Regions from separate parts of the Sphaerisporangium krabiense genome, predicted to be linked through region 2. Evidence: riboswitches for the same ligand, from Rfam matches in the RefSeq annotation. Region 2 holds a riboswitch; each other region holds the start of a gene.

The links. A riboswitch is a leader RNA that binds a small molecule or an ion and turns the genes downstream of it on or off. The one in region 2 is predicted to bind cobalamin.
Region 1: it holds a riboswitch for cobalamin, as region 2 does, so the genes downstream of both, cobN (cobaltochelatase subunit CobN) here and BJ981_RS23685 (ABC transporter substrate-binding protein) in region 2, are expected to answer to the same signal.
Region 3: it holds a riboswitch for cobalamin, as region 2 does, so the genes downstream of both, BJ981_RS32185 (ribonucleoside-diphosphate reductase subunit alpha) here and BJ981_RS23685 (ABC transporter substrate-binding protein) in region 2, are expected to answer to the same signal.

The regions. Positions count from the first base shown of each region.
Region 1 covers NZ_JACHBR010000001.1:4,569,417-4,579,280, reverse strand. The annotation lists gene BJ981_RS20255 (transglutaminase-like domain-containing protein) at 1-147, shown strand, start outside; gene BJ981_RS20250 (nucleotidyltransferase domain-containing protein) at 152-700, opposite strand; gene BJ981_RS20245 (glycoside hydrolase family 15 protein) at 902-2,743, opposite strand; gene cobN (cobaltochelatase subunit CobN) at 3,024-6,671, opposite strand; cobalamin riboswitch at 6,728-6,855, opposite strand; gene BJ981_RS20235 (ferredoxin-like domain-containing protein) at 7,041-8,444, shown strand; gene BJ981_RS20230 (cobalt-precorrin-6A reductase) at 8,490-9,230, shown strand; gene BJ981_RS20225 (precorrin-2 C(20)-methyltransferase) at 9,422-9,864, opposite strand, start outside.
Region 2 covers NZ_JACHBR010000001.1:5,390,517-5,400,380, forward strand. The annotation lists gene BJ981_RS23675 (cytochrome P450) at 1-924, opposite strand, end outside; gene BJ981_RS23680 (Gfo/Idh/MocA family protein) at 1,318-2,169, shown strand; cobalamin riboswitch at 2,217-2,339, shown strand; gene BJ981_RS23685 (ABC transporter substrate-binding protein) at 2,409-3,368, shown strand; gene BJ981_RS23690 (FecCD family ABC transporter permease) at 3,380-4,408, shown strand; gene BJ981_RS23695 (ABC transporter ATP-binding protein) at 4,405-5,223, shown strand; gene BJ981_RS23700 (adenosylcobinamide amidohydrolase) at 5,272-5,940, shown strand; gene BJ981_RS23705 (serine/threonine-protein kinase) at 5,957-7,882, opposite strand; gene BJ981_RS23710 (hypothetical protein) at 7,905-9,320, opposite strand; gene BJ981_RS23715 (response regulator) at 9,616-9,864, shown strand, end outside.
Region 3 covers NZ_JACHBR010000002.1:957,903-967,766, reverse strand. The annotation lists gene BJ981_RS32200 (pentapeptide repeat-containing protein) at 1-692, shown strand, start outside; gene BJ981_RS32195 (mechanosensitive ion channel family protein) at 750-1,964, opposite strand; gene BJ981_RS32190 (ribonucleotide-diphosphate reductase subunit beta) at 2,267-3,262, opposite strand; gene BJ981_RS32185 (ribonucleoside-diphosphate reductase subunit alpha) at 3,262-5,520, opposite strand; cobalamin riboswitch at 5,636-5,829, opposite strand; gene BJ981_RS32180 (Bug family tripartite tricarboxylate transporter substrate binding protein) at 5,898-6,860, opposite strand; gene BJ981_RS32175 (hypothetical protein) at 7,102-8,199, shown strand; gene BJ981_RS32170 (polyprenyl synthetase family protein) at 8,196-9,212, shown strand; gene BJ981_RS32165 (response regulator transcription factor) at 9,257-9,864, opposite strand, start outside.

The sequences.
Region 1 (9,864 bases), 820 kb from region 2:
GACGGCGTGGCCGAGGCCGAGAGCCGGGGCGGGCCCTTCTCGCGGCTGCGGCACCTCTTCCTCGCCAACCCCGGCCTGCGCACGCCGCGGACGATCACGTCCTACACGACCTACTCGGGCGTGCGGGCCATCGACCTCGGCGCATGACCGCTCACCCGCGCAGCCGGGCCAGCCAGGGATGGTCGCCGTAGGCGAGGGAGATGGCCTCGGCCAGCCAGCGCCGCCGGTCCGGGGCGAGCACCGGCAGGGTCTCGCCGAAGTCCTGCTCGTCCTTGGCGCGCGGCCGTTTCGCCTTGTAGAAGAGCTGGATCTCGGGCGCCAGGTACGGGACGCCCTCCGGGGAGACGCGGCCGGCCTCGCCGATCGGCATGCGCACGCGCGCGTCGCGGCGGGAGATCCAGTCGCGGCCGTCCGACTCGTCCAGCATGACCTGGATCCGCCAGGGATCGACGGGCCCCGGGCGGCACCAGATGTCGTGGACCGTCCCCGGAAGGATCTCCGCCGCCGACCAGGGCCGCAGGACGCCGGGCGGGTCGGCCGCCCACAGCTCCCAGGAGGGCAGCGCCTTGTGGGCGGTGAGCTGGTCGCGCCGGAGCAGCAACACGTCGATGTCCGAATGATCACGGAACGTACGTCCCACCGCGAGCTCGATGGCGTATCCGCCGGCGATCCACCACGGGGTGCGCAAGGTCGAGAACATCGCGGCCGCTTCCGAAAGCGACGCGGGGTCCCAAGCACCCCACGGCGTCTCCCTCCGCATCATGCGGCCCATCTTCGCGCCTGATTCACTCCCGTGTTCACGGGTTACGGAATCCGGTGTAATACCGGGGAAGTATCGCGAATCCACCAAGCGCTCCGCGTGATCGCACCCGATGCGGCGGCGCGATCACCCGTCGCGGGGTCACAGGTCGAGGCGCTTCCTGTGGCCGCCCCGCGCCTCCCGCTCGGCCTGGTCGATGGCCCACGCGGCGTTGACCAGGCCGATGTGGCTGAACGCCTGGGGGAAGTTGCCGAGGAGCTGGCGGGTCCGCGGGCAGACCTCCTCCGACATCAGCCCCACGTCGTTGGCGAACGCCGCCGCCCGCGCGAAGGTCTCGCGCGCCCGGTCCCGCCACCCGGCCAGGGCCTGCGCGTGGGCCAGCCAGAACGTGCACATCAGGAACGGCCCTTCCTCGCCCGCCAGCCCGTCGGCGGCCCGGTAGCGGTACACGAGGCCGTCCTCGTCGGTCAGGTGCTCGGCGATCGCGCCGATGGTGGCCCGGACGCGCGGGTCGTGCGCCGGGGCGAAGCCGACGATCGGCATCATCAGCGCGGACGCGTCCAGCACCGACGAGCCGAACGCCTGCGTGTACGCGCCCATGCCCTCGTCCCAGCCCTGCCGCAGGATCGCCTCCCGCACCTCCTCGCGCGCCGTCCGCCAGGGACCCGTGCGTTCGGCGGCGTCCAGCCGGGGGGCGAGGTCCAGGGCGCGGTCCAGGGCCACCCAGCACATCAGCTTGGAGTACAGGTAGTGGCGGGGGTCTCCCCTGATCTCCCAGATGCCGTGGTCGGGCTCGCGCCACTGGCCCGCGGCGGCGTCCGCCAAGGAGACCAGGAAGGCGCGGCTCTCCCGGTCCAGGGGCCCGATCTGGTCCGACAGCAGGTGGACGGCGGCCAGCAGCTCGCCGTAGACGTCGACCTGGGGCTGCCTCCACGCCGCGTTGCCGACGCGCACCGGCCTGCTGTCCTGCCATCCGCGCAGGTGGGGCAGCTCACGCTCGGTCAGGTCGTGCTCGCAGCCGACGCCGAACATGATCTGCAGAGCGCCCTGCGGCTCGTAGCTCGCGGCGGCGGTGGTCATGAAGTTCAGGAAGTCGCCCGCCTCGTCCGGGCAGGCCGCGACCCACAGGGCCTCCATCGTGAAGCTGGCGTCCCGGATCCAGGAGAAGCGGTAGTCCCAGTTGCGCTCGCCCTCCGGGCTCTCCGGCAGCGAGGTGGTCGGCGCGGCCACGATCGCGCCGGTCGGCTGGTAGCTCAGCGCGTGCAGGACTCGCCCGGACAGGGCCACCATGTCGCGGTAGGGGCCGTCGTAGCGCTGGTGTGCCTCGGCCCAGCGCCGCCAGGCCCGCGCCGTGGTCTCGATCGCCTCGGTGATCCGCGCCTGGTCCCAGACGGGCGGCGCCTCGGCGCAGGCGTCGCTGCGCTGCAGCGCGAAGCACAGGCGGGCGCCCTCCTCCATCGCGACCGTCGCCGCGGCCTCGTGCCCCGCCAGATCGAGGGCGACCGGTGTGGACATCGTCAGCCGGTCGGGCCCGCCCCGGGAGTTCACGCCGCCGGGGATCTCGCACAGCAGCGGCACGACCTGGCCGTACTCGGATCGCGGGGCGTAACGCAGCTCCACGCGGACGGCGCCGCGCGTGCAGGCGGCCCGGCGGGCGAGCACGTGGGGCGCGCTCGCGCCGAGCCGGTGCACGTCCGGGTGCTCGCCGACGACCATGGCGTCGGTCAGCACCAGCGTGCCGGTCGCGGTCTCGAACGTCGTCTCCAGCACCATCGTGCCGTCCAGGTACCGCCGCGACACCTTCCGCGTGCCCGGCGGGCGGATGGACCAGCGGCCGGCCGAGTCGTCCAGGATCGCGCCGAACACCGACGGGCTGTCGAACCGCGGCAGGCACAACCAGTCCACCGAACCGTGCCGCGAGACCAGCGCGGCCGAATGGCGGTCGGACAGCAACGCGTAGTCGGCGATCGGAGTCCTCGTCATCACGCCCCCGACAACGATCCTTCCCCGCCCGGCGGAACTTCACCGCCCGCCCCTCCTGCCACGGGGCACGGGCTCCGCTCCGCGAAGGAGGAGCGGCCGGAGGCGGCGCCGAATACCCCGAATGCCGATGGGCCGCGGGATTACGAGGAAATGCGGTGGAATGCAGATATTCGCGCATTCACAAGTCGGCACCGAGAAAGTTGACGGCGAAACCATCTCGCCCTCGCCGCTATTTCCACGCACATGCCTTTCCCCGGGGAAGAGAACCGCGCGACGCGGTTCACCCCCCGCTCTCGATGTCGCCCTCGGCCTTCAGATAGACCTCCTGGAGGGCCCGCAGGATTTCCGGGTCCGGGTGTTCCCACATGTTCCTGTTCGCCGCCTCCAGCAGGCGCTCGGCGATGCCGTGCAGGGCCCACGGGTTGGACGCGGCGAGGAACGCCTGGTTCTCCGCGTCCAGCACGTACACCGCCGCGAGCCTGTCGTACATCCAGTCGGCCACCACGCCCGTCGTCGCGTCGTAGCCGAACAGGTAGTCCACCGTCGCCGCCAGCTCGAACGCCCCCTTGTACCCGTGCCGCCGCATCGCCGCCACCCAGCGCGGGTTCACCACCCGGGCCCGGAAGATCCGCGCCGTCTCCTCCGACAGGGTGCGGGTGCGCACCGCGTCCGGGCGGGTGCTGTCGCCGACGTACGCGGCGGGCGCGCGGCCGGTCAGGGCGCGGACCGTGGCGATCATGCCGCCGTGGTACTGGAAGTAGTCGTCGGAGTCGGCGATGTCGTGCTCGCGCGTGTCGACGTTCTTCGCGGCCACCGCGATGCGCCGGTAGGCGGCCTCCATGTCCGGGCGCGCCGGGACGCCGTCCATGTCCCTGCCGTACGCGAAGCCGCCCCACACCGCGTACACCTCGGCCAGGTCGGCGTCGTCGCGCCAGTTGCGGCTGTCGATGAGCGGCAGCAGCCCCGCCCCGTACGCGCCCGGGCGGGAGCCGAAGATCCGCGTGGTGGCGCGCCGCTCGTCGCCGTGCGCGGCCCGGTCGGCCCGCACGTGCGCGCGCACGTAGTTCAGCTCGTCCGGCTCCTCCTGCGCGGCCGCGAGCCGGACGGCGTCGTCCAGCATGGCCACGACGTGCGGGAACGCGTCGCGGAAGAACCCGCTGATGCGAACGGTCACGTCCACGCGGGGACGGCCGAGCTCGGCGGCGGGCACGGCCTCAAGGCCCGTGACCCGCCGGGACGCCTCGTCCCACACCGGGCGGACGCCGAGCAGCGCCAGCACCTCCCCCACGTCGTCCCCCGCGGTCCGCATGGCGCTGGTCCCCCAGATCGACAGGCCGACCGAGCGGGGCCACTCGCCGGTGTCGGCGCGGTAGCGCGCGAGCAGCGAGTCGGCCATCGCCTGCCCGGTCTCCCACGCGAGCCGGCTCGGCACCGCCTTCGGGTCCACCGAGTAGAAGTTCCTGCCGGTCGGCAGCACGTTGACCAGGCCGCGCAACGGCGACCCGCTGGGCCCCGCCGGGACGTACCCGCCGTCCAGGGCGTGCAGCACCGCCCCGATCTCGTCGGCCGTCCTCGCCAGCCGCGGCACGATCTCGGCGGCCGCGAACTCCAGCACCCGCGCCACGGCCTCCGTCCCCTCCGTGGCGCCGAGGACGGACGCGCGCACCTCTTCCACCGCCGCCGGATCCCAGCCGCGCTCCTCCATGCCCTCGACCAGCGCCGCCGCCAGACCCTCGGCCCGGTCGGTCTCGGCGCGCCCCGCGGCGCCGTCCTCGGTCAGGCCGAGCGCCTCGCGCAGGCCCGGCACGGCGGTGCCGCCCGCCCACATCTGCCGGGCGCGCAGCATGGCCAGCACGAGGTCCACGCGGGCGCGTCCCTCGGGGGCCTGGCCGAGCACGTGCAGCCCGTCGCGGATCTGCACGTCCTTGACCTCGCACAGCCACCCGTCCACGTGCAGCAGGAAGTCGTCGAACTCGGCGTCGTGCGGCCGGTCCGCCACCCCGAGGTCGTGGTCCAGGCGCGCCGCCTGGATCAGCGTCCAGATCTGGGCGCGGATCGCGGGCAGCTTGGCCGGGTCCATCGCGGCGATCGAGGCGTGCTCGTCCAGGAGCTGCTCCAGGCGCGCCATGTCGCCGTAGCCGTCCGCGCGGGCCATCGGCGGCACGAGATGGTCCACCAGCACGGCGTGGGCGCGGCGCTTGGCCTGCGTGCCCTCGCCCGGGTCGTTGACCAGGAAGGGGTAGATCAGCGGCAGGTCGCCGAGCGCGGCGTCGGTGCCGCAGGAGGCGGACATGCCGGCCGACTTGCCCGGGAGCCACTCCAGGTTGCCGTGCTTGCCGACGTGGACGACGGCGTGCGCGCCGAAACCGTCGCGCAGCCAGCGGTAGGCGGCCAGGAAGTGGTGGCTCGGCGGCAGGTCCGGATCGTGGTAGATCGCGATGGGGTTCTCGCCGAACCCGCGCGGCGGCTGCACCATCACCACGACGTTGCCGGCGCGCAGCGCGGCCAGCACGATCTCGCCCTCCGGGTCGCGGGAACGGTCGACGAACAGCTCGCCCGGCGGCGGGCCCCAGTGCCGCTCCATGCGGGCCCGCAGGTCCTCGGGGAGGGTGGCGTACCAGGCGCCGTAGCGGGCCGCCGAGACGCGGACGGGGTTGCCGGCGAGCTGCTCCTCGGTCAGCCAGTCCTGGTCCTGGCCGCCCGCGGCGATGAGCGCGTGGATCAGCGCGTCGCCGTCCCCCTCGGCCACGCCCGGGATCTCGCCGTCGGCCCCGATGTCGTACCCCTGGTCCCGCATCGCGGCCATCAGCCGTACGACGCTGGCGGGCGTGTCGAGACCCACCGCGTTGCCGATGCGGGCGTGCTTGGTCGGGTACGCCGACAGCATCACGGCGACCCGCCTGGCGGACGGGGGCACGTGCCGGAGCGCGGCGTGGCGGACGGCGATGCCCGCGACCCTGGCCGCGCGCTCCGGGTCGGCCACGTAGACGGGCAGGCCGTCGGCGTCGACCTCCTTGAACGAGAAGGGGACGGTGATGATCCGCCCGTCGAACTCCGGGATGGCCACCTGCGAGGCGGCGTCCAGCGGCGACAGGCCGTCGTCGCTCGCCAGCCACGTCGCGCGGTCCCCCGTGAGGCACAGGCCTTGCAGGACGGGCACGTCCAGCCTCGCCAGCGCGCCCACGTCCCACGCCTCGTCGTCGCCGCCCGCCGACGCGGTCGCGGGCCGCGTGCCTCCCGCCGCGAGCACGGTCACCACCAGCGCGTCCACCTGGGCGAGCGCCTCCAGCAGACCCGGCTCGGCCGCCCGCAGCGAGGCGCAGTACACGGGCAACGCCCGCCCCCCGGCCTCCTCCACCGCGTCACACAGCACCTCGACGAACCGCGTGTTCCCCGCGACGTGATGCGCCCGGTAGTAGAGCACCCCCACCACAGGCCGCCCCTGCCCCTCCACGGCCCGCGCCCCTGCCCCCTGTGTCTCCGAGGACCGCGGGCGGTCCAGGACGCCCCAGCTCGGGGTCGGCGCGGGCGGCGCGAAGCCGTGGCCGGTCAGCAGGACGGTGTCGGACAGGAAGCGGTGCAGCTCCGCGAGGTTCGCCGGGCCGCCGTGGGCCAGGTAGGCGTGCGCCTCCGCGCACACGCCGCCCGGCACCGTGGACAGCTCCATCAGCTCGGCGTCAGGGGCCTGCTCGCCGCCGAGCACCACGACCGGGCGGGGACCGGCCAGCACGGCGTCCAGCCCCTCCTCCCAGACGCGCCGGCCACCGAGCAGGCGGACCACCACGAGGCCGGCGTCCTCCAGCAGCGGGGGAAGGTCGCCGGGCGCCAGCCGGGCGGGGTTGCCGAGCCGGTACGGCAGACCGCTCGCGCGTGCGCTGAGCAGGTCGGTGTCAGAGGTCGACAGCAGCAGGACAGGGAGTTCGCGCACGGCACGTTTCCTCACTCGGGGTCCGCGCCCCGGGTAGCGGGTCCATACACGGCTCGGAGTCTCCTGGCTCCCGGATCAGCGCTTCACCCCGGCCTTCCCGCCCGTCTCCGGGCCGTGGCCTTCAGGTGGGGTCGACTCCCCGGTAACAGTGGCGGGACCGCGCCGGACTCACACCGGCTTCCTCCGCATCGCCGTCGCCCCTATCAGATCACGCCCCCACCGCCCATGGGGAGAGAGGTACCCCTTCGACCGAAGGATCCGACCAGTGCCCGCACGGCCGCGCCCTCACGCCGGATGCCCAGATCCCACCGGCTGTCTGAAGGGGACGCACTGGTCTGAGGGCTCGGGCCTGGGGTTACGATCCTCGGCGTGGCGGTCGTGGACTTTCCCGAGCGGGCGCGGCGGGACGCCTGTCCCGGCGCTCTGCAGACGCATGCCGCGGCGGACGGCGCCGTGGCACGGGTCCGCGTCCCCGGAGGGCTGCTCACGGCCGGACGGCTGCGCGAGCTCGGCGCGGCGGCGGCCGACCTCGGCTCGGGGGTCATCGAGCTGACCTCGCGGGCGAACGTGCAGGTACGCGGACTGACCGGACCGGCGGCGGCACGGTTCGCCGAACGGATGGCCGCCGCCGGCCTCCTCCCTTCGGCCACGCACGAACGGGTGCGCAACATCCTGGCCTCTCCCTTGGCCGGCCTGGACGGGCGCGGACTCCTGGAGATCGCCCCGCTGGTCCGCGAACTGGACGCCATGCTCCTCTCCCGCCCCGCCCTGTCCGACCTGCCCGGCCGCTTCCTGTTCGCCCTCGACGACGGCCGCGGCGACGTCGCCCACCTCCCGGCCGACATCACCTACATCCCCTTGCCGCCCCCCGCATCCCCTGAGCCTTGCGAGCCGGTCGTGCCCGTCCAGGGCGCGGTTCTGCTGGCCGGGCGGGACACCGGCCTGCGGGCGGGGCCGCGCGAGGCCGTGGCGCTCATGATCGACGCCGCCGAGGCGTTCCTCACCGAGCGCGCGGCGCGGGGTTCCACCGCCTGGCGCATCGCGGAACTGGCCGACGGGCCCGAAGCGATCACCACGCGCCTCCACGCCCCTTCTCGGCCTACGGCGCCTGGTCGTGCCGCGGTCGCGGGCGAGGTCGCCATCCCCGCGGAGCCGGGCGCCGTGCTGCTCGGGCCGATGCCGCAGGCCGACGGACGGGTGGCCCTCGTCGTGATGCCGCCGCTCGGACGGCTGACGGCCGCGCAGACGGCCGTACTGGCGGCGGCGGCCGAGGCGGGGCCTGGTGAGGTACGGCTGACGCCGTGGCGCGGCGTGATCGTGCCCGGACTGACCCCTGAGGACGCGGAACGATGGCGCTCACGGTCGGAGGAGGCCGGGCTGGTCACCGACCCGCGTTCCCCGTGGAGCGGCGTGTCGTCCTGCGCCGGGCGACCAGGATGCGAGAAGTCCCTCTCCGACGTCCAGACCGACGCCACCCAGGCCACCGGCCAAGCCACCACCGCCCGGGCCGCCCTTCTGGGGGACACCGCCCGCGTCACTCCTCAGAGCGGCCCCGCCCGCGCCGCCCTCCAAGCAGCCGCCGGTCCGTCGGGCGTGCCGCTGCCCGTGCACTGGGTGGGCTGTGAGCGTCGGTGCGGGCGGCCGAGTGGGGACGCCGTGCTGGTGGTGGCCACCGGGGACGGGTACCGGGTCGAGGCCGGGGGTGGGAGCGTGCGCGCGACGGCCATCGAGGACGTCGCCGCCGCCGTCACCGCGGCCCGGGACGCGCGCTGACGGAGCTTCGTGTTCGTGGCGCGAGAGGCATCACAGGGAGGCTCGGTGAGTGCGGGGGTACTGATACTCGGCGGCACGGGCGAGGCGCGGCGGCTCGCGGCGGCGCTCGCGGGACGTCCCGAGATCCGCGTGGTCTCGTCGCTGGCCGGCCGGGTGAACGACCCACGGCTGCCGGAGGGCGAGGTGCGCGTCGGCGGGTTCGGCGGCCCGGACCGGATGGCCGTATGGCTTCGTGACCAGCGCATACGTGCGGTGGTCGACGCCACGCACCCCTTCGCCGAGCGGATCACCGCCTCCGCCGTGCGGGCCACGGAGCTGGCCGGGGTCCCGTTGCTGGTGCTCAGGCGTCCGGGATGGCGCCCGGAGGAGGGGGACGACTGGCGCTGGGCGCGGTCGCTGGAGGACGCCGCCGCGTCCCTGCCCTCCCTGGGACGCAGGGTGTTCCTCACGACCGGACGCCAGGGCCTGCCCGTGTTCGCGGGCCTGGACGCCCTGTGGTTCCTGATCCGCACGGTGGACCCGCCCGAGCCTCCGCTGCCCGCCCACCACCACCTCATCCTGGACCGCGGACCGTACACACCGGACGGCGAACGCTCGCTGATGCGCGAACACCGGATCGACGTCCTGGTCACCAAGGACAGCGGCGGGACAATGACGGTAGCCAAGCTAGCCGCCGCCCGGACTCTCGGCCTGCCGGTCGTCGTCGTACACCGCCCACCCCTACCGGCCTGCCACGTGGCCGAAACCGTGGAAGCTGCGCTCACCTGGCTGCACACCCTGCTGTGAACGCTCGGGTCGACCCCGCATCGTCATCCAGTTCCCCGACGAAACGGCGACGTCCCAATCACGCGCGTCGAGACCCCTTCACGCACCCTTCCCATGCCCCGCTGTCGTGGCTAGCTCCGCGGTCCCACCCGTCACCTGCGCCAACAGCGCACGCCGCACAAAAGGGCCGCAAGCGACGAACGGGGACGCATTCACTCTGCCGGGTAGCGACGAGGGGTGTAGACGGTGGGGCCGCTGGTTCGGGTGGTGTGGCGGGTCATCGAGGAGCCGATCAGGAGTAGGCAGCGCATGTCGATGCCGTTGACGTCCAGCTTGTTCAGGGTCGTGACGTGGACGTTCTCGGCGGGGCCGCCGACGTCGCGCCCGACGACGACGGGGGTGTCCGGGGCGCGGTGCTCCAGCAGCAGGTCGCGTGCCGCTTCCACCTGCCAGCGGCGGGCGCGTGAGGCCGGGTTGTAGATGGCGATCACGAGGTCCGCGCGGGCGGCGGCGGTCAGGCGGGCCGCGATGACGTCCCAGGGCTTGAGCCGGTCGGACAGGGACAGGACGCAGTAGTCGTGGCCGAGCGGCGCGCCCGCGCGGGCGGCGACCGCCTGGGCCGCGGTCAGACCGGGCACCACGCGCACCGGCACCT
Region 2 (9,864 bases):
CGAGGTGTAGGTCAGCTCCGGCAGGTGGGACGCCCGCACCGGCCCGTCGCCCACGACCTGGTCCACCTCGGCGCGCAGCCGGTCGGCGACGTCGGGGTGGGCGTCCAGCGTGGGCCACAGCCAGGTGAGGGCGGTCGCCGTCGTCTCCGCGGCCGCGCTGTACATGTTCACGATGTCGTCGCGGATCTGCCGCTCGCCCTCGCCCCGCTCGGCTCTGGCCTGGTAGAGCGCGGAGAAGACGTCGCCGGGCGCGTGCGGGCACCCCTGCCGGATCATGGGCAGGATCTCCTCGTCGATGGTCTTCACCGCCGCCATGAAGGTCCGGTCGCCGGGCAGGCGGAGGGAGTAGGGCATGGAGGGCATGAGCAGGCGGAAGGCGATGGCGCGGGTCGCGCGGTCGTAGGCGAGGGACAGCCGGTGCCCGGCCGCGCGGGAGAGCCGCCCGCCGAACAGCACCTTGATCACGGTCTGGTTGACGAGGTCCGCCAGTTCCTCGGCCGCGTCGAAGGTACGGCCCGAGACCGCGTACCCCTCCAGTTCGCCGACGCGCTCGTTCACCGTGCGCGCCATCTCCTCGGCCAGCGAGGCCACCTTCCTCGCGGTCAGCAGCGGCTGCATGATCCGCCTGCTGGCCTCCCAGGAGGCGCCGTCGCTCAGAATGCTCTGCCCGAGCAGGCGTCGCACGGGCCGCCACAACATCCCGTCGCGCTGGTAGTTCTCCCAATTGCCGCGCAGCACGTGCTGCACGTGGTCGGGATGGCTGACGAGGTAGAGGGAAGGCGAGCCGGCGGGGAGACGTACGATCATGCCGCTCGCATCGCGGGCGAGCGTCGCCAGCATGTTCACGGGGTCGCGCCAGAGCCGGGGGAGGAGTCTGAGGAGGGGAACGGTTCGGGCATGCCGGGGGGAAGCGGCGACCGACATCGTGGGGTGCTCCAAGGGGTGTGCTGCGGGCCGTGCCGCGTTCGCGCCATGCGTGAAAGGCCGTGAAAGGCCGTGACCGGTTGTGCCGCACGAAGCGGGCGCCCAGGTGCCGGGGGAGGGGGGTCCGGCTCCGGAGGCTTCCTATCGAGCGCCGCTCACCGCATATCGCGAACGCGACAATTGGTAATTTCGTGCGGCAAAATGCCACATGATCAATGAACTATCACGATCGCGGACCGCGATCAAGGTTTCGGTCAATAACCACTTAGACCGTCGAAAATGGCCTTTTCCGTACAGTCCGGAATCCAAGGGCGTGATACCCGCCGCCGGAGACCCCCACACGGCTGGGCTAGTCTCACTCCGACCGTCGGACACCCCGGGGAGCTGAACGTCGTGGAACCAGTGTCGGTGGGCCTCATCGGAGCCGGGCCGTGGGCGGAGGCCGTGCACGCCCCCATGCTCGCCGCCGGGCCGCACACGCGGCTCGCCGGGGTGTGGGCGCGCAGGCCCGAGGCCGCCGCCCGCCTCGGGGCGCCGGTGTACGAGCGGGTCGAGGAGCTGTTCGACGTCTGCGAGGCCGTCGCGTTCTGCGTCCCGCCCGCCGTGCAGGCCGAGCTCGGCCTCCTCGCCGCCAAGGCCGGCAAGGCCCTGCTGCTGGAGAAGCCGCTGGCCGCCGACCTCGACGCCGCGCGCCGCCTGGCCGACGCCGTGGGCGAGGCCGGCGTCGCCTCCCAGATGGTGCTGACCTTCCGGTACGCCCCCGCCACCAAGGACTTCCTGCGGCGGGTCTCCGGCCTCGACCCCTTCGGCGGGCACGCCGTGAACGTCTCCGGCGCCCTGCACGAGATCGACTCCCCGTGGCGGCGCGAGCGCGGCGCGATCCTCGACGTCGGCCCGCACGTGATCGACCTGCTGGACGCCGCGCTCGGGCCCGTCACCGGCGTGCGCGCCCACGGCGACCCGCTCGCCTGGACGGGCCTGCTGCTGGAGCACGAGACCGGCGCGGTCAGCGAGGCGTCGCTGTCCATGGCCGCGCGCGGCGGGGACGGCGTCTCCCGGGTCGCGGTCTACGGCCACCGGGGCAGCGCCACACTGACCGGCGACGTCCTCGGCCCGGAGGTCTTCCCCGCCATGGCCGCCGAGTTCGCCGCCACCGTGCGCGCCGGCGGCGGCCACCCGCTGGACGCCCGCCACGGCCTCCGCCTCCAGGAGATCATCGCCGCGGCCGAGGCCCAGCTCGCCTGACCTGCGGTGGTACGCCGGTCACGACCTGGCGTGTCCCCTCCACCCGTGGATTGATACGGTTCGTGTGACGCGTGGCGTGGAGCGAAGTCCGGTGTGATTCCGGCGCTGTCCCGCAACTGTGAGATCCCCTCGGATCGAGCCAGGTCGCCTCCACCCGCGCCGACGCCGTCAACCCTCGTGGAAAAGGGTGATCCGTCATGACCACGGGTCCTCGTTTCCCGGCAACAGGAGGAACCCGCGTGAGGCCCGTACGCACGGCCCTGGCGTGCGCGTTGCTGGGTACGCTGACGCTGGCCGCGTGCGGCCGGACCGACGCTCCCTCAGCTCCCGGCGCAGCCCCCAGCACTTCCCAGGCTCCCGCCCCGTCCGCGGGCGCCGCCGGCTTCCCGGTCACCGTCCAGGCCGGCAACGGCCCGGTGACGATCGCCGCCAAGCCCACGAAGATCATCTCTCTGTCGGCCAGCCACACCGAGACGCTGTTCGCGATCGGCGCGGGCCCGCAGGTCGTCGCCGTGGACGACCAGTCCAACCACCCGGCGGAGGCGCCGAAGACCGACCTGTCCGGCTTCAAGCCGAACGCCGAGGCCATCATCGCCAAGAGCCCCGACCTGGTCGTCCTGTCCAACGACATTGACGGCATCGTCGGCGCGCTCACCAAGGTCGGCGTCCCGGTGCTGCTGGAGCCCGCCGCCACCAAATTCGACGAGGTCTACGACGAGATCGCCGACCTCGGGGCCGCCACCGGCAACGGCGCCAAGGCCGCCGAGCTCGCCCAGGGCATGAAGGGCCGGATCGACGCGATCGCCGCCGCCGCGCCCAAGGACAAGAAGCTGAGCTACTACCACGAGCTGGACAGCACCCCCTACTCGGTGACCTCCAGCACCTTCCTCGGCCAGGTCTACGGCCTGTTCGGCCTGACCAACATCGCCGACAAGGCCCCCGACCCCGCCGGCGGCTACCCCAAGCTCTCCAGCGAGTTCGTCGTCAAGGCCGACCCCGACCTGATCTTCTTGGGCGACACCAAGTGCTGCGGCCAGTCCAAGGCGACCCTCGCCAAGAGGCCCGGCTGGGCCGGCCTGTCCGCCATCAAGAACGACCGGGTCGTCCCCCTCGACGATGACATCGCCTCCCGCTGGGGGCCGCGCGTGGTCGACCTGGTCAAGGTCGTGGGCGAGGCCGTCCAGAAGGCCGCGGGCTGAGACCGGCGGCCATGGCGACGGCGTCTCCGGCGCGCGCACGGCCGGCGGCGCTCGTGGTGGCGCTGGTCGTGCTCGCGATCTGCCTGCTGGCGGGCCTGACGATCGGGGCGGTCGGCATCCCCGCGAAGGGCATGCTGCTCGAACTCCTCGACCGGCTGCCGTTCGTCTCGGTGAGCTCGGGTCTCTCGCCGGTCGAGAAGGGCCTGCTCTTCGAGCTGCGCATGCCCCGGGTCGTGCTGGCCGCCGTCGTCGGCGGCCTGCTCGCCATGTCCGGCGCCGGCTACCAGGGCGTGTTCCGCAACCCCCTCGCCGACCCCTATCTGCTCGGCGCCGCCGCGGGCGCCGGCTTCACCGCCACCCTGATGATCGTCCTGGTGCAGGTGGAGGGCCTGGTGCCGATCGCCGCGTTCGGCGGCGCGATCGGCGGGGTGCTGCTGGCGTACGCGCTCGGCAGCACGGCCGGGCGCGGCGGCGGCACGGCCACGCTCGTGCTCGCCGGGGTCGCGGTCTCCTCCTTCCTCGCCGCGCTGCAGGCGTTCGTCCAGCAGATCCGCGTCGAGCAGCTCCAGAAGATCTACTCCTGGATACTCGGCGGCGTCGCGGGCGACTGGTCCCAGGTCCGGCTGGTCGCCCCCTACGCCCTGGTGTCGGCGGTCGTCCTGCTGGCCCACGGCCGCCTGCTCGACGTCATGTCGGTGGGCGACGACGAGGCCGTCGGCCTCGGCGTGGACGCCGCCCGGGTACGTCTCGTCGTCCTGTGCGCCGCGTCCCTGGCCACGGCCTCCGCGGTCGCGGTCAGCGGCCTCATCGGGTTCGTCGGCGTGGTCGTGCCGCACGCCGTGCGGCGGCTCGCCGGCGGGTCCTACCGCGTGGTGCTCCCGCTGTCGCTGCTCGGCGGCGCCGCGTTCATGGTGCTCGCCGACCTGCTGGCCCGCACGATGCTCGCCCCGGCCGAGCTGCCCATCGGCGTGGTCACCGCGTTCGTCGGCGCGCCGTTCTTCGTCGGCATCCTGCGCGCCACCCGCACGGTGAGCGTGTGAGCACCTCGCCCGGCCCGGTGAACTCCGTCGAGGTGCGCGGCCTCGGCGTGTCGCTGGACGGCAGGCCCGTGCTGTCCGGCGTCGGGCTGTCGGCGCGCGGCGGCGAGTGGCTGGCGGTGATCGGGCCGAACGGCGCCGGCAAGTCCACGCTGCTGCGGGCGATGATGGGGCTGGTGGAGGCGAGCGGCGAGGTGCTCGTCGACGGCGTCCCCGCGCGCGGCCTCGCGCCGCGCAGGCGCGCCCGCCTGATGGCCTACGCCCCGCAGGACCCGGTGCTGCCGCCCCAGCTGACCGTGTTCGAGTACGCCATGCTGGGCCGCACGCCGTACATCTCCTACCTCGGCCGGGAGTCCAGGAGCGACAGGAGCGTCACCGGGTCCGTGCTCGAACGCCTCGGCCTGGCCGCGCTCGCCGGCCGGCCGCTCGGCCACCTGTCCGGCGGCGAGCGCCAGCGGGTCGTCCTGGCCCGCGCGCTCGCCCAGCAGGCCCCCGTGCTGCTGCTCGACGAGCCCACCACCGCCCTGGACCTCGGCCACCAGCAGCAGGTGCTCGAACTGGTGGACCGGCTGCGCCTGGCCGACGGCCTCACCGTGATCACCACCATCCACGACCTCAGCCTGGCCGGGCAGTACGCCGACGCCATGCTGCTGCTCGCCGGCGGGCGCCCCGCCGCCGCGGGCCCGGTGGCCGACGTCCTCACCGAGCCCCTGCTCGCCCGCCACTTCGGCGCCCGCGTCCGCGTCGACGCCGGCCCCGACGGCCGCCCGCTGGTCAACCTCGTCCGTCCCCGGCAGGACGCCCCGAAACCGGCCTGAGGGCCCCGGGGTACGCTTCGAGCACCCCCGGCCCCCTGAGGAGTCCCCATGCCGTCCCCGCCGTCGCTGAGCCACCGGCACGAGGACGGCGCCCGTCTCGCCTCCCTGCTGTGGGAGTTCGGCCCCGGCTGGCGCATGATCTCCTCCGCCGTGCTCGGCGGCGGCATCGTCCCCGCGGAATGGGTGCTGAACGCCCAGGTGGTGGCCGCGTACGCGCGCATGGACCCGAGGGAGCACCTGCGCGAGCTGGCCCCGCCCGGCACGGGCGTCGGCATGATGACCGCCGCCTCCGTCGACCGCTACACCCGGGCCGAGGACGGGGGAGCCGAGGCGGTCGCCACCGTCGGCCTGCGCGTGCCCACCTGGGCGGCCTCGCCCGAGGGCGTCCCCGACACCGAACTGCGCCCGCAGCGGCTCCACCCGGCCCCCGGCACCGTCAACATCGTCGTGGCCCTCCCCGTGGCCATGTCCGACGCCGCCCTGGTCAACACCGTGATGACCGTCACCGAGGCCAAGACCCAGGCCCTGATCGAGGCCGGGTACGCCTGCACCGGCACCGCCTCCGACGCCGTGTGCGTGGCCGTGCGCGCCGAAGGCCCGCGCGAGCCGTTCGGCGGGCCCAGGTCCGTCTGGGGCGCCCGCCTCGCCCGCGCCGTCCACCACGCCGTCCTCGACGGAGCCCGCGCCTGGTCGGCCGCCCACGACATCACGCCGTGACGGCCGGTGGGACGGCTCAGGACGGGAACGTCGTGGTGGAGGTGACGCGGTCGATGGCGGTCTGGTCGCACCTCGCGGGCGGGCAGAAGAAGGCGAGCAGCGCGACCGGCTTGTCCTGGCCGCGGCTGACGATGTAGACGACCAGGTCCAGGCGTCCCTGCTGGGCCGGGTCGTTCACCACGCCCGTGAGCCGGAACGCCGGCCTGCCCCCGACGGTGGCCGAGGTGGGCGCCGAGGCGAAGTCGGCGGGCCCCGGCAGCACGAAGCTCAGGCTGCGCTTCAGCGTCTCGGGCGCGTCGGAGGTGCTGATCGTGTCGTTGAGCTCGGCGAACACGCCGGTCGCCCGCTCGGGATGGCTCGCGAGCAGGGCGTTGACGGCCGTCCAGTCCGAGGCGATCGGCACCGAGAACAACGTGTCGAACTCGGCCGCCGCCGGGGAGAACACGGCGTACTCGTCGTTGTGCGTGCGGGACTCCCACGTGCCCGGGTACTCGAACGCCATGGGAGCGGCAGGGCTCCCCGGATACCGCTTGGGGCCCGGCGCGACCGGGGAGCCCTGGCCGAGGAGCAGCACGGCGGCCACCACCAGCGAGACCAGCACCGCGCCCGCCGCGATCAGCAGCCCGGCGGGCGGGCGGCGCCGTCCGGCCGGCGGCGGGGGGCCGGGGTGGGTGGAGCCGCCCGTCTCGGGGTACCCGCCCGCGCTCGGGTAGCCCGGCGGCACGGTCCCCGTCCCCGGCGCCTGCCCTGAGGGCACGGACGCGGGGACGTGCCCCGAGGAGCCCGCTGCCGGGACGTGGCCGGCCCCGGAGGGCGGCGTGTGGACATGCCCGGCCCCCGCGGGGGCGGGCGCCCGGCCCTGGCCCGGGACGGAGGCGTGACCCGCGGCGGGGGCGGCGCCGTGCTCCGGGAAGGGCGCGGGGCCGTGGCCCGGGGGCGGGGTGAGGGAGTGGCCCGGGTGGGAGGTGGGGCCGCCCGGTTGCGCGGCGGTCCACGGCGCCCCGGGCGCCCCCTGCCCGGGAGCCCCCGGGAACGGCGGCCAGGACCGGCGGCCCTCCGGCGGGCTGTGCGGCTCCTCGGCGCTGATCGCGTCCCTGAGCGCGGTCACGAACTCCCGGCAGGTGGCGTACCGCTCGCCCGGCGACTTGGCCAGCGCCCGCCCCATCACCCGGTTGACGGCGTGCGGCAGGTCGGTCCGGTACGGCGTGAGCGGCGGAGGGTCGTGCGAGACGTGCGCGTACAGCAGCGCCAGCTCGGTGTCCCGCTGGAACGGCGGCAGCCCCGACAGCGCCTCGTACACCACGCAGGCGAAGGCGTACAGGTCGCTGCGCCCGTCCACGGGCAGGCCGCGGATCTGCTCGGGCGCCACGTACCGCGGCGTGCCCATGAAATGGCCCTGGCTGGTCAGCCCCGCCTCGGAGAACGTGCTCTTGGTCAGCCCGAAGTCGGTCAGGTAGACGTGCTCGGGGTCGCGGTCGGAACCGTCGGTGACCAGGATGTTCGCCGGCTTCACGTCCCGGTGGACGAGCCCCTGCTGGTGGGCGGCGTCCAGCGCGGAGGCGATCTGGGAGAACAGCGCGTAGGCGCGGGCCACCGGCAGCGGGCCGCTCGCCTGGATCAGCCTGCGCAGGTCGGACCCCTCGACGTACCGCATGGCGATGAAGAGCAGCTCGTCGCTCTCGCCCGCCTCGTAGATCGGGATGATGTTGGGGTGGTCGATCCCGGCGACCAGGCGCGACTCGCGCACGAACCTGTCGCGGAAGCGCTGGTCCTGGGAGAGCTGCGGCGCCAGGACCTTCAGCGCGACCGTGCGGCCGAGGCGCTGGTCGCGGGCGCGGAAGACCGTGGCCATGCCGCCGCGGCCGATCACGGCCTCCACGAGGTAGTCGGCCACCTGCCCGCCGACCAGCGGCGGCATCGAGAATGCTGGATCGCTGCTCATGCGTTCCCCGGGACTGCCTTTCTCATCGGTCGGACGGGTTGCCGCAGAAGCCGCAGAAGCGGTGCGCCTGGCCGAGGCGCATGCCGCACTGCGTGCAGAACCGCGTCTGCCCGGGGTCGGTCGCGGTGGGAGGGGCCCCCTGCCCCTCGCCCGCGGTGACGTGGATCGCCTGCGTGCCCTGCGCGGGCCGGGCGAAGGCGGCGGTCACGGCGTCCGGCGGCCGTTCCTCCGGCGCGGAGGCGCCCTGCCGTCTGCGGCGCAGCAGCAGGGGCGCGGCCACCGCGACCACCACGCCCACGGCGACCACGCCGATGGCGGCGGGCAGCATGGGCGGCACGCCGGTGCCGCTCTTGGCGGGCGCGCTCGCGGCCGGGCGGGTGGTGGGCGCGGTGCGGTTGGCGCGGGCGACGCGCAGGTGGTCCTGGGCGACGGCGTGGTCGGGCCGCAACCGCAGCACCTGCTCCAGCACGGGGATCGCCGTGGTGTAGGCCTTGTTGTGGAAGGAGCCGAGCGCGGTCTCGTAGACGGTGTCCACCGGCCCCCTGCGCGCGGTGACGCCCGCGGCGACCAGGGCCGCGCGCACGTCCTCCACGGGCGTCAGCGTCTGGACGCCGTCGCCGCCGGTGATCAGGCCCACGACCTCGCTCCTGGCGTCGTCGACCACCGCCGCGCCGTTGCCGTCGTCGTCGAGGAAGGCGTCGAGCTTGTCGCGCTCTGCGGCCTTGAAGGTGCGCCCGCCGGGCGGGTCGAGGTGGGCGGTCTGCAGCTTGGGCGGCGCCTTGGCGCTCGGGCGGGACGGCAGCCCGGCGACGTCCACGGACTCGACCCCGCTCGCGAGGGTGGTGCCGAGCGGGACCGTCGGCAGCGTGCCGTCCTCGGCGCCCTTGGTGATCTTCAGCACGGCCGGGGCGCCCGCCGAGGAGCCCGGGTGCAGCAGGTCGGCCGGGTACCCCTCCGGCGCCGGAGGGTCGGCGTACGGGAAGACGGTGATCTTGGTGGTGACCGTGGCCAGGCAGATCGAGTCGCGGCCCTGCGGCGGGTAGCAGGCGCGCAGCCGGCCGTCGAGGTCGGGGTCGTCCAGCCGGTGCTTGTCGAAGTCGGCGGGCACCTTGACCTTGAAGTACTCCGCGAAGACCCGGTTGGCGGCGTAGACCAGCGGGTCGCGGCCGGCCTGGACGACGCCGGTGGCGGTGACCACGACGCCGTCGGGGGTGACGGTGAAGCCGCTGCCCTCGCCGACCGGGATCTCGTACTCGCGGGCGAAGTTGCGGATCTTGCCGCGGTCGTCGGAGAGGTTGATCGAGACGCGGGCGCGGGCCTCGACGCGGACCGTTCCTGGGGTCACGCGGTCGGTGGAGCCGCTGGGGTGCGGGTGCATGGTGAGGCCGAGCGACGCGACGACGCCTAACCCCGCGAGTAGGTGGTGCGGGCGGGGCATTACCGCCTCCTGATTCAGGACCGTGGGTGACTCCAGGGTCGCAGTGCGGAGGGCGGCGTTCAAGGCGGATACGGCCCCCGTCACGCACTTGCAATCGCTCGTTGAACGATCTGCGACAGCGCCAATGATCTAGGGGTCACTTGAAGCCCGCTTGTGGACCGCTTGCGAGGCGGCCGTCCGGCATGGTGGCGGGCGCGAAGGGGCGTTAGGGTCCAGGCCAGGGAGGTGCGGAGCGCCACGGGCCGGAGCCGGGCCCGGCGGGCCGCGCCGCGGACCCGACCGGAAGGAGCCCCGCATGTCCATCCGCGTCGTCGTGGCCGACGACCAGGCCATGGTGCGCGCCGGGTTGCGCATGGTCCTGGAGTCCGAGCCGGGCATGCAGGTCGTCGGCGAGGCCGCCGACGGCGCCGAGGCCGTCGCGCTGGCCCGCCGGCTGCGCCCCGACGTCGTCCTCATGGACATCACGATGCCCGTCATGGACGGCCTGACCGCCACCGGGCGCATCCTCGCCGCGGCGGACGACCCGCCGAAGGTCGTCGTGCTG
Region 3 (9,864 bases), on a different contig from region 2:
CGCCCGGGAGCGAGCGGTGCCTGCACCTCAGCCACATGCAGGTGGACGAGCTGATCCTGCGGCCGACGTCGATGAGCGGGGAGGTGAACCTCGGATACTCGCGGATCGGCGTCCTGCTCGACGCCGCCGGCTCCTACCCCGCGGCCGTGCGGCTCAACGGCTTCACCGTCGAGTCGCTGCGCGGCGGCATGACGCTGGCCGACCGCCTGTCCTGGCTGGCGCGCGACCCCGAGGGCTACCGTCCGCATCCCTACGAGCAGCTCGCCACCTGGTACCGCAGGATCGGCCACGACCAGGAGGCCCGTGCCGTCCTGCTGGCCAAGCAGCGGGCGCGGCGGGCCACGCTCGGCGTCGCGGGCCGGACGGGCGGGTACGTGCTGGACGTCGCCGTCGGGTACGGGCACCGCGCGTGGCTGGCCGGGGTGTGGTTCGGGCTGCTGCTCGTCGCGGGCACGGTGGTGTTCACGCTGTACCCGCCCTCCCAGGTGGGCCTGGACGAGCGGCGCGTCTTCCACGCCTTCCCCTACACGCTGGACCTGCTGGTGCCGGTGAGCGTCTTCGAGCAGCGCGCCGCGTGGGAGCCGGTGGGGTGGACGCAGTGGCTGGCGAACGTGCTCATCGCCTCCGGGTGGATCCTCGCGACGGCGCTGATCGCGGGGGCCACGCGGGTGCTGCGGCCGCAGGCCGGCTGAGCCGCGCGTCCGGCCGAGCCGCGCGTCCGCCGCGCGCGGGGCCGTGCCGCGGTCCGGTCAGCGTGCCGGGCCCGCGTCGGCGTCGGCGTCGGCCTTCGGAGGAGGGCCGCCGTCCGGCTGGGAGCCGGCGACGTCGTCGGGGTAGGGCGTGCGGGGCCCGCCGAGCAGGCCCGCGCCCGGCCGGGTCCCCGTGCGCTCGGGGCCGCCGGGGAACGCGGTCTCCTCGACCCGCAGGCGCGGCAGGGCCTCGGGGTACTTCTCGCGGACGTAGGCGACCAGGTGCTCGCGCATGTCGCACTTCAGGTCCCACACGCTCGGGGCGTCGGAGGCGCTCATGAGCGCGCGCAGCTCCACCAGGCCGTTGGGCTGGACGCCGGTGACCTGGACCGACCAGTCCTTCTGGTCCCACAGCGGATGGTCGCGCAGCCGCCGGTACAACTCGGTCCTGAGCTCGTCCACCGGGACCGACCAGTCGACGTACAGCAGGACGTGGCCGATGACCCGGCTCTCGTAGCGGGTCCAGTTCTCGAACGGGTTGGTGGTGAAGTAGGAGACCGGCAGGATCAGCCGCCGCTCGTCCCACAGGCGCACGACGACGTAGGTCAGCGTCAGCTCCTCGATGCGGCCCCACTCGCCGTCCACCACCACCGCGTCGTCCAGGCGGATGGCGTCGCTGAAGGCGAGCTGCAGCCCGGCGATGAGGTTGCTGAGCGTGGACTGCGCCGCGATGCCCGCGACCACGCCCGCGATGCCCGCCGAGGCCAGCAGCCCCGCGCCGAGGGCGCGGACGGCGGGGAAGCTGAACAGCATGGCGCCCATGGCCACGATGATGATCACGGCGGCGGCGACCCGGCGGACCAGCGCGATCTGCGTCCGGATGCGCCGCGCCCTGCGGTTGCCCTCGCCCTCGACCGTGCCGAGCCGTTCCAGCACCACGTCGGTGACGGCGTAGGCGGCCTGGATGACCAGCCAGGCGACGCAGGCGATGAGCAGGAGGGTGACGACCTGCTCGATCGCGTTGCCGCTCGGGCCCGGGACGGGGCGGCCGTCGGCGCCGGTGTTCCCCGTCATGCCGGGGACGTACACCGTGTTGAACGCGACCACGCCCGCGGTGGCGAAGCCCGGCCAGGTGCAGCGCTCGACCAGCGGCCCGGCCAGGGAGAACCTGCCGTTGACCCGGCGCGACTTCAGCAGCCTCCGCAGCAGCTCGACCGCGACGATCGCCGCGACGACCGTGAGCACGAGCAGCGTCCAGCTCCCTAGCGATGGCACCGGCGGCGCCCCCTTCGTCGTCGGCTCCCGTCAGGGCGGGGGATCGTGGCCTCCGCCGGCCCCCGGGGCCGCGGCTGGTCACCACGAATCATCACAGAACCAGGCATTTCACACGAGTCCGGGGTGGAATCGATCACCTCCTCCCGCGGCCTTCAGCGGCCTCCAGCGGCACCGCTCACGGACGTGCCACCGGCGCGGGCCCCAGGGCCACGCGCCGGCTCTCGCGCAGTTCTAACCAGACATCGAATTACGAATCATGAAAAAGAGAGACATGGCTCATACGCCACGGCGGGGACGGCGGGTCAGAACGCCTCGTCCAGGCGCACCGTGCCCTCCACGGCCACCTGGTAGGCCGACACGCGCCGCTCGAAGAAGTTCGCCAGCTCCTGCACGTCCTGGAGCTCCATGAAGGCGAACGGGTTGGCCGACCCGTAACGCGGCGGCAGGCCCAGCCGGGCCAGACGCCGGTCGGCGACGTACTCCAGGTACTCGCGCATGCCCTCGGCCGTCATCCCGGCGACGCCCTCGCCGCAGAGGTCGCGGGCGAACGCGAGCTCCGCGGCGACCGCCTCCTCGATCATGCGGGTCACCTGGGCGCCCATCTCGTCGTCGAACAGCTCGGGCTCCTCGGCCCGCACGGTGTCCACGACCGCGAACGCGAACTCCATGTGCATGGACTCGTCGCGGAACACCCAGTTCGTCCCGGTGGCCAGCCCGCCGAGCAGGCCGCGCGAACGCAGCCAGTACACGTACGCGAAGGCACCGTAGAAGAACAGCCCCTCGATGCACGCGGCGAAGCAGATCAGGTTGAGCAGGAAGGCCCGCCGGTCGTCGCGGGTCTCCAGCCGGGCCAGCCCCTCGATGGAGTCGATCCAGCGGAAGCAGAACTCGGCCTTGTCCCGGATGGACGGGATGTGCTCGATCGCCGCGAACGCCTTGGCCCGCTCGTCGTGGTCGGGCAGGTAGGTGTCGAGCAGCGTGAGGTAGAACTGCACGTGCACGGCCTCCTCGAAGAGCTGCCGCGACAGGTACAGCCGCGCCTCGGGCGCGTTGACGTGCTGGTACAGGTTGAGCACGAGGTTGTTGGCGACGATCGAGTCACCGGTGGCGAAGAAGGCCACCAGGCGGTTGATCAGGTGGCGCTCCTGCGGGCCGAGCCGGGCGAGGTCGGCGAGGTCGGACTGCAGGTCCACCTCCTCGACCGTCCAGGTGTTGCGGATCGCGGCCCGGTAGCGCTCGTAGAAGTCCGGGTAGCGCATCGGACGCAGGGTCAGGTTCATGCCGGGGTCGAGCAGCATCACTGGCACGCCTCGCAGATCTCGGGGTTCTCCAGGGAACAGGCGACGGCCTCGGGCTCCGAGGGCGTCGCGGACGCCGTGGCGGGGACGGCGACGGTGGTCTGCGCGATGCGGGTGGCCGGGCGGGAGCGCAGGTAGTAGGTCGTCTTCAGCCCCGCGCGCCAGGCGTAGGCGTACATCGAGGACAGCTTGCCGATGGTCGGGGCCGCCATGAACAGGTTCAGCGACTGCGACTGGTCGACGTACGGCTGGCGCGCCGCGGCCATGTCGATCAGCGCCTTCTGCGGCAGCTCCCACGCGGTGCGGTACAGCGCGCGCAGGTCCTCGGGGATGGACGCGATGTCCTGGACCGAGCCGTCCGCCCGCTTGATCGCGTCCCTGACCTCGGGCGTCCACAGCCCGCGCTCCCGCAGGTCGCGCACCAGGTAGCGGTTGACCTGCAGGAACTCCCCCGACAGGGTCTCGCGCTTGAAGACGTTGGACACCTGCGGCTCGATGCACTCGTAGCATCCGGCGATCGAGGCGATGGTCGCCGTCGGAGCGATCGCGATCATCAGCGAGTTGCGCAGGCCGGTGGCGGCGACGCGCTCGCGCAGCGCCGCCCACTCGCCGGGGTGGACGGGCCGGGCGTCGGCGTAGTGGTCCGGGTGCAGCGTCCCGCGCGCCGCCCGCGTGTCGCCGTAGGACGGGTGGGCGCCGAGCTCCTCGGCCAGGTCGCAGGACGTCCGGTAGGCGGCGAGCGCGATCTCCTCGGCGACGCGCGTGGACAGGGCCAGCGCCTCGGGCGCGTCGAAGGGCAGGCGCAGCGCGAAGAACACGTCGGCCAGGCCCATCACGCCGAGCCCGATCGGGCGCCAGCGCCTGTTGGCGGCCTCGGCCTCGGGCGTCGGGTAGTAGCCGAGGTCGATGGACCTGTCCAGGAACCGGACGGCGGTCGCCACCGTGGCGCGCAGCCGCGCCCAGTCGAGCCCGCCGCCGGTCAGGTGGGCGGCCAGGTTGACCGAGCCGAGGTTGCACACCGCGGTCTCGGCGTCGCTGGTCACCTCCAGGATCTCGGTGCAGAGGTTGGACAGGTGGATGACGTTCTCCGGCAGCGCCGTCTGGTTGGACGCGCGGTTGGCGGCGTCCTTGAACGTCATCCAGCCGTTGCCGGTCTGGGCGAGCGTGCGCATCATGCGGCCGTACAGCGCGCGGGCGGGCACCTTGCGGACCTGCCGTCCGGCGGCCTCGGCCTCGCGGTAGGCGGTCTCGAACGCCTCACCCCACAGGTCGGTCAGCTCCGGGACCTCCTTGGGGTCGAACAGCGACCACTCGGCGTCGGCCTCGACCCTGCGCATGAACTCGTCGGGCACCCAGTTGGCCAGGTTCAGGTTGTGGGTGCGCCGGGCGTCCTCGCCGGTGTTGTCGCGCAGTTCGAGGAACTCCTCGACGTCGGCGTGCCAGGGTTCGAGGTAGACGCAGGCCGCGCCCTTGCGCCGCCCGCCCTGGTTGACGGCGGCGACGCTGGCGTCCAGCGTGCGCAGCCAGGGGACGATGCCGTTGGACAGCCCGTTGGTGCCCCGGATCAGCGAGCCGCGCGCGCGGACCCTGGTCCAGGCGATGCCGATGCCGCCCGCGTACTTCGACAGGCGCGCCACCTGGGCGTACCGCTGGTAGATGCCGTCCAGCTCGTCGCGCGGGGAGTCCAGCAGGAAGCACGAGGAGAGCTGGGGCCTGCGGGTGCCGGAGTTGAACAGCGTGGGCGAGCTCGGCAGGTACGACAGCGTGGAGATCAGCCGGTACAGCTCGCCGGCCTCGGCGACGGTCCGCGCGAGGCCGCAGGCGACGCGCAGGAAGAAGTGCTGCGGGGTCTCGAGGACGCCCCGGGTGACGGGGTGGCGCAGCAGGTAGCGGTCGTAGACGGTGCGCAGCCCGAAGTACTCGAAGCGGCCGTCCCCCTCCGGGTCGGTGAGAGCGTCCAGCGCGGCGGCGTGGTCCCGGACGAACGCGGCGAGCCGGTCGTGGACCAGGCCCGCGGCGTGCGTGGCCGCGACCGACTCCGAGAACCTCCGCACGCCGTGCGCCGCCGCCTCCTCGGCGATCTCCTCGGCGAGCAGCCGGGCGGCGAGGCGGGAGTTCTCCGGGTCGGCGATGACCCGGGCGGCGGCCTCCTCGATGGCGAGCCGCCGTCGCTCGCCGGCCGCGTCCCGCCGGTAGGCCGGGGGCGGGACGGTCGCCGCGTCACTCGCCGGGTGAGTCACCGCGTCGGTCACGGTCACCTGCTGTCTCCTTCGTGCGAACGGGGTGCCGCGAGGAAGGAGCGCACGAAGACATGGCCCGGCGGCCCTCATGCGGGCATGCCGGGACGACCTCGTCTCGCGGCCCTCCCTCGGGGCCTGGACGACGTCACGGGCAGGTCTTCGGGCTCGCGGGCGCACGGCACACCCCTACTGGCCGTCGCTTCCCGGGCCCTGCGGCCCAGTGCCTTGTGACGGCGGTCGTTCCCGCTCACCGCTGCGGGGCAGCGCCGGACTCACACCGGCTTCCCTCTTACCTCGCCGAAGCGAACCAGCGACGAGCATGGATCCTACATCTAGTGGCGCGGCGCGCAACAACCCCTATAAGTTGTGTCGAGCAGGGGTACGGAGCGTCACCGTCAGGCCCGCACGCCCAGCTCGCCGAGCGCGCGGCCGAGGCGGGCCGACTCCACGCCGAGCCACTGCCGGAAGTCCTCGCCGTCCAGGTACAAGGGGGTCCAGCCGTTGCGCCCGCACAGCGCCTGCCAGCGCGGCGACTCGGCCACGTCCCGGCACAGCAGGGCCAGCGCGGCGCGGTCGTCGTCGGCGAGGCGGCCCGGCCCGAGCAGGCCGCGCCAGTTCGCGCAGTACAGGTGGACGTCGGACTCCAGCAGCGTCGGGGCCTCCAGGCCGGGGATGCGCTCGGGCGAGGACACCGCGAGCACGCGCAGCTCTCCCGAGCGCACGCGCGCCCGCACGGCCGCCTGCCCCGCGATGACGGCGGCCGCGCCGCCGCCGTTGAGCGCGGCGACGGCGTCGTCGCAGGTCGGGTGGGCCGCGTACCGGACCAGGCGGGCGTCGACGCCGAGGCTCTGGGCGAGCATGCCGAGCAGCAGGTGGTCCACGCCGCCCTCGTTCCTGCCCGCGACGGCGAGCCGGCCGGGGTCGCGGCGCAGGGCGTCGGCGAACGCGCCGAACGTGGCCAGGCGCGAGGACGCGGGGACGGCGATCAGCTCCCACTCGCCGCAGAGCCGGGCCACCGGGGTCGTGCCGGCGAAGGCGCCCGACGGGCGGGCGGCGCGCACCGTGCCGACCAGCTCGGGTTCGGCCATCAGGACCTGGTCGGCGCGGGGCGCCCGGGTGAACTCGGCCAGGCAGGACGCGAGGGGCCTGGTCTCGACGTGGACGGCCCTGGCCAGCGACTCGCGTTCGGCCACTCCTTTCAGCGACCGGGCGACCCTGTCGGCGTCGCCGCCCGCCGGGCCCGGCACCACCATCGAGATCCGCGTGGTGGCGGGGCCGCGCGTGCCGGTGGCGCCGCCGCACCCGGCGGCCATTGCGACGAGCCCCGCGCCGAGCGCGAGAACCTGGCGACGACGCATGGTTCACGCCCTTTCCCCCGATATCGGGCTAAATGCCCATTTCAGCGGCCCGGCACACGGCACGAGAACGGATCCTTGACGTCCTCCGCGCTCCTGACCCACCTCGACGTCCCGCTCACCGCGCGGGAGAGGCGGTCCCCCGTACGGGGGAGGCGGTTCCCGATGCGGGGGGAGTCGCCGGTCAACGGCGCGCGGCGAATGTGGACACGTTGGTCTTTCGCCCGTCGAAATGGGAGCCATCGTGTCCGACACCCGATCCGACACCACACCGTCCACCACCACCTCTCCCCGGAAAGCCGGGTGGGCCGGATGGGCGGGATACGCGGCGGCGGTGTGGGCCGCCCTGTACGGAGTGGTGGCGTTGTTCTGGACGATCTCCGGGAAGGGCTACCCCTTCGGGCCGGGACACGCGGAGGACTCCCCCGCGCTGCTGCGGTCGCCGCCCGCCTCGACGGGGGCGCCGATCTTCGCGACCGTGCTGCTCGTCACCGCCGTCGCGGCCCTGGCCATGGCGGGCCGGCACGCGGTGTCGCCGGGCCGCCCGGCGCGCGCCGCCCTGCTCGGCTTCGGCTGGACTGTGGCGGCGGTCCTGCTCGTGGGCGTGCCGACCGAGGACGTCCTCGCGCTCACCGGGTACGCGCCGATGCTGATCCTCGGCGCCCCCTTCGGCTGGCCGCGAGGCGTGGACTACGCCGCCGTGTTCGACTGGTCGCTGCTGAACCAGGTCTGGTGCCTGGCCGGCGGCTATCTGGTGGCGTTCACGGTGCTGTCCTGGCAGCGGCGCGCCCGGGGGGCCTGCGCCCGCTGCGGCCGGCGCCACGACGGCTCGGCGCGGGACCGGCGCCGCCTGCTCGCGCTGAGCCGCTGGGCGACGGCCGCGGCCGTCGTGATCCCCCTGCTGTACGCGGCGAGCCGGTACGCCTGGCTCGCGGGCATCCCGCTCGGCATCGACGACGCGCTGCTGCGCTCGCTGTGGGACAGCGGCGGCGTCTGGGCGGGCGCGGGGCTCGCGACGGCCGCCGTCGCGGGGGCGGCGCTCACGCTGGGTCTCGTCCAGCGCTGGGGAGAGGTGTTCCCCCACTGGACGCCCGGCCTGGCGGGCCGCCGCGTCCCCATCACGCTCGCCGTGATCCCGGCGGCGTACGTGGCGCCCATCGTCGTCACGGCGGGCCTCGGCATCGTCACCTCGCCCGAGCTCGGCCGGCTGACCGGCTACAGCCCGGTGCTGCTCGGCACGCACGCGCTCTGGCTGCTGTGGGGCCCGGCCCTGGCGTTCGCCGCCTTCTGCTACTACCTGCGGCGGCGCGGCGCGTGCCCGATGTGCGGGAGGCGGGGATGACGGGCGTGCCGGGCCCCCTGGCCCTCTCGGACGGCGAGCGTCCCCTCGCGGAGTGGACCCGCCACGCCCTGGCGGAGGTGGAGGAGCTGCTGGCCGCCACGCTGCGCGCCCCCGGCGACCCCTTCCTGACCACGGTCGCGACGCACCTGCTGGCCGCGGGCGGCAAGCGGCTGCGTCCCAGGATCGCCCTGCTGGCCGCGCGGTTCGGGGATCCCGACCGGCCGGAGGTGCCGCGCGCGGCGGCGGCCGTGGAGCTGATCCACGTGGCCTCGCTGTACCACGACGACGTCATGGACGAGGCGGCGACGCGGCGGGGAGTTCCGAGCGTCAACGCCAGGTGGGGCAACCGGGTGGCCATCCTCGCCGGGGACTACCTGGTGGCCAGGGCCGCCGAGCTGGTCGCGCCGCTCGGGCCCGCGGCGGCGCAGGAGCAGGCGCGGATGATGACCCGGCTCGTGACCGGGCAGCTCCGCGAGACCGTCGGCGCGGGGCGCGACGCCGATCCCGAGCGGTACTACATGCGCGTCATCGCCGACAAGACGGCGGCCTTGTTCGCGCTGGCCGCCCGCCTCGGGGCGCAGGCGGCGGGGGCGGGCCCCGAGGCGCGGGAGGCGCTGGGGGCGTTCGGGGAGGCGTACGGCGTCGCCTACCAGCTGTGCGACGACGTGCTCGACATCGCGGGCCCGGACGGGCGCGCGGGCAAGCCCGCGGGCGCGGACCTGCGCCAAGGGGTGGCGACGCTGCCGGTGCTCCGGGCCCTGCGGGGGCGGGGCCGGACACCGGCGCGGCTGCGCGGGCTGCTCGCCCGCGGTCCCGTCACCGACCCGGGACGCCTGGCCGCCGCCACGCGCCTGCTGCGGCGCTCCCCCGGCCTCGCCGAGGCCCGCGCCGAGGTCGCCCGGCACGCCGGCCGCGCCCGCCACGCCCTGGACGCCCTGCCCGGCTCTCCGGCGCGCGCCGAACTGATCGCCATGTGCGCCCACCTCGCCGCCCGCGCCTCCGGGACCGGCTGACGCCTCCACCGGGCCCCGGCCCCGTGCCGGAACGGCATGGGGCCTCACCCCTCGGGGCTGACGAACCCGGACTCGTAGGCGACGATCACGGCCTGCGTGCGGTCGCGGGCGGCGAGCTTGGCCAGGACGTTGCCGACGTGCGTCTTGACGGTCTCGGCGCCCACGACCAGGCGCGCGGCGATCTCGGCGTTGGACAGCCCGGCGGCCATGAGCCGCAGGACCTCCTCCTCGCGCTCGGTGAGCCGGGCGCGGCGGAGCCGGTCGGCCGCCGGGCCGGTGGCGGGGCCGCGCCCGTGGGCGCCGGCCAGGCGGCGGATCGCGGCCGGGAACACCAGCGACTCCCCGCGGGCGACCACGCGCACCGCCTGCACGACCTCGGCCGGGCGCGCCCGCTTCAGCAGGAACCCGCTCGCGCCCGCCCGCAGCGCGTCGTACACGTGGTCGTCGTTCTCGAACGTGGTGACGACGAGCACCCGGGGCGGCTCGCCGGAGGCGGCCAGCAGGCGGCGCGTGGCCTCGATGCCGTCGATGGCCGGCATCCGCACGTCCATGAGGACCACGTCGGGACGGCCGCGCGCCACCATCGGCATCACCTCGGCGCCGTCGGCGGCCTCGCCGACCACCTCCAGGTCGGGCTGGGCGTCGATGATGA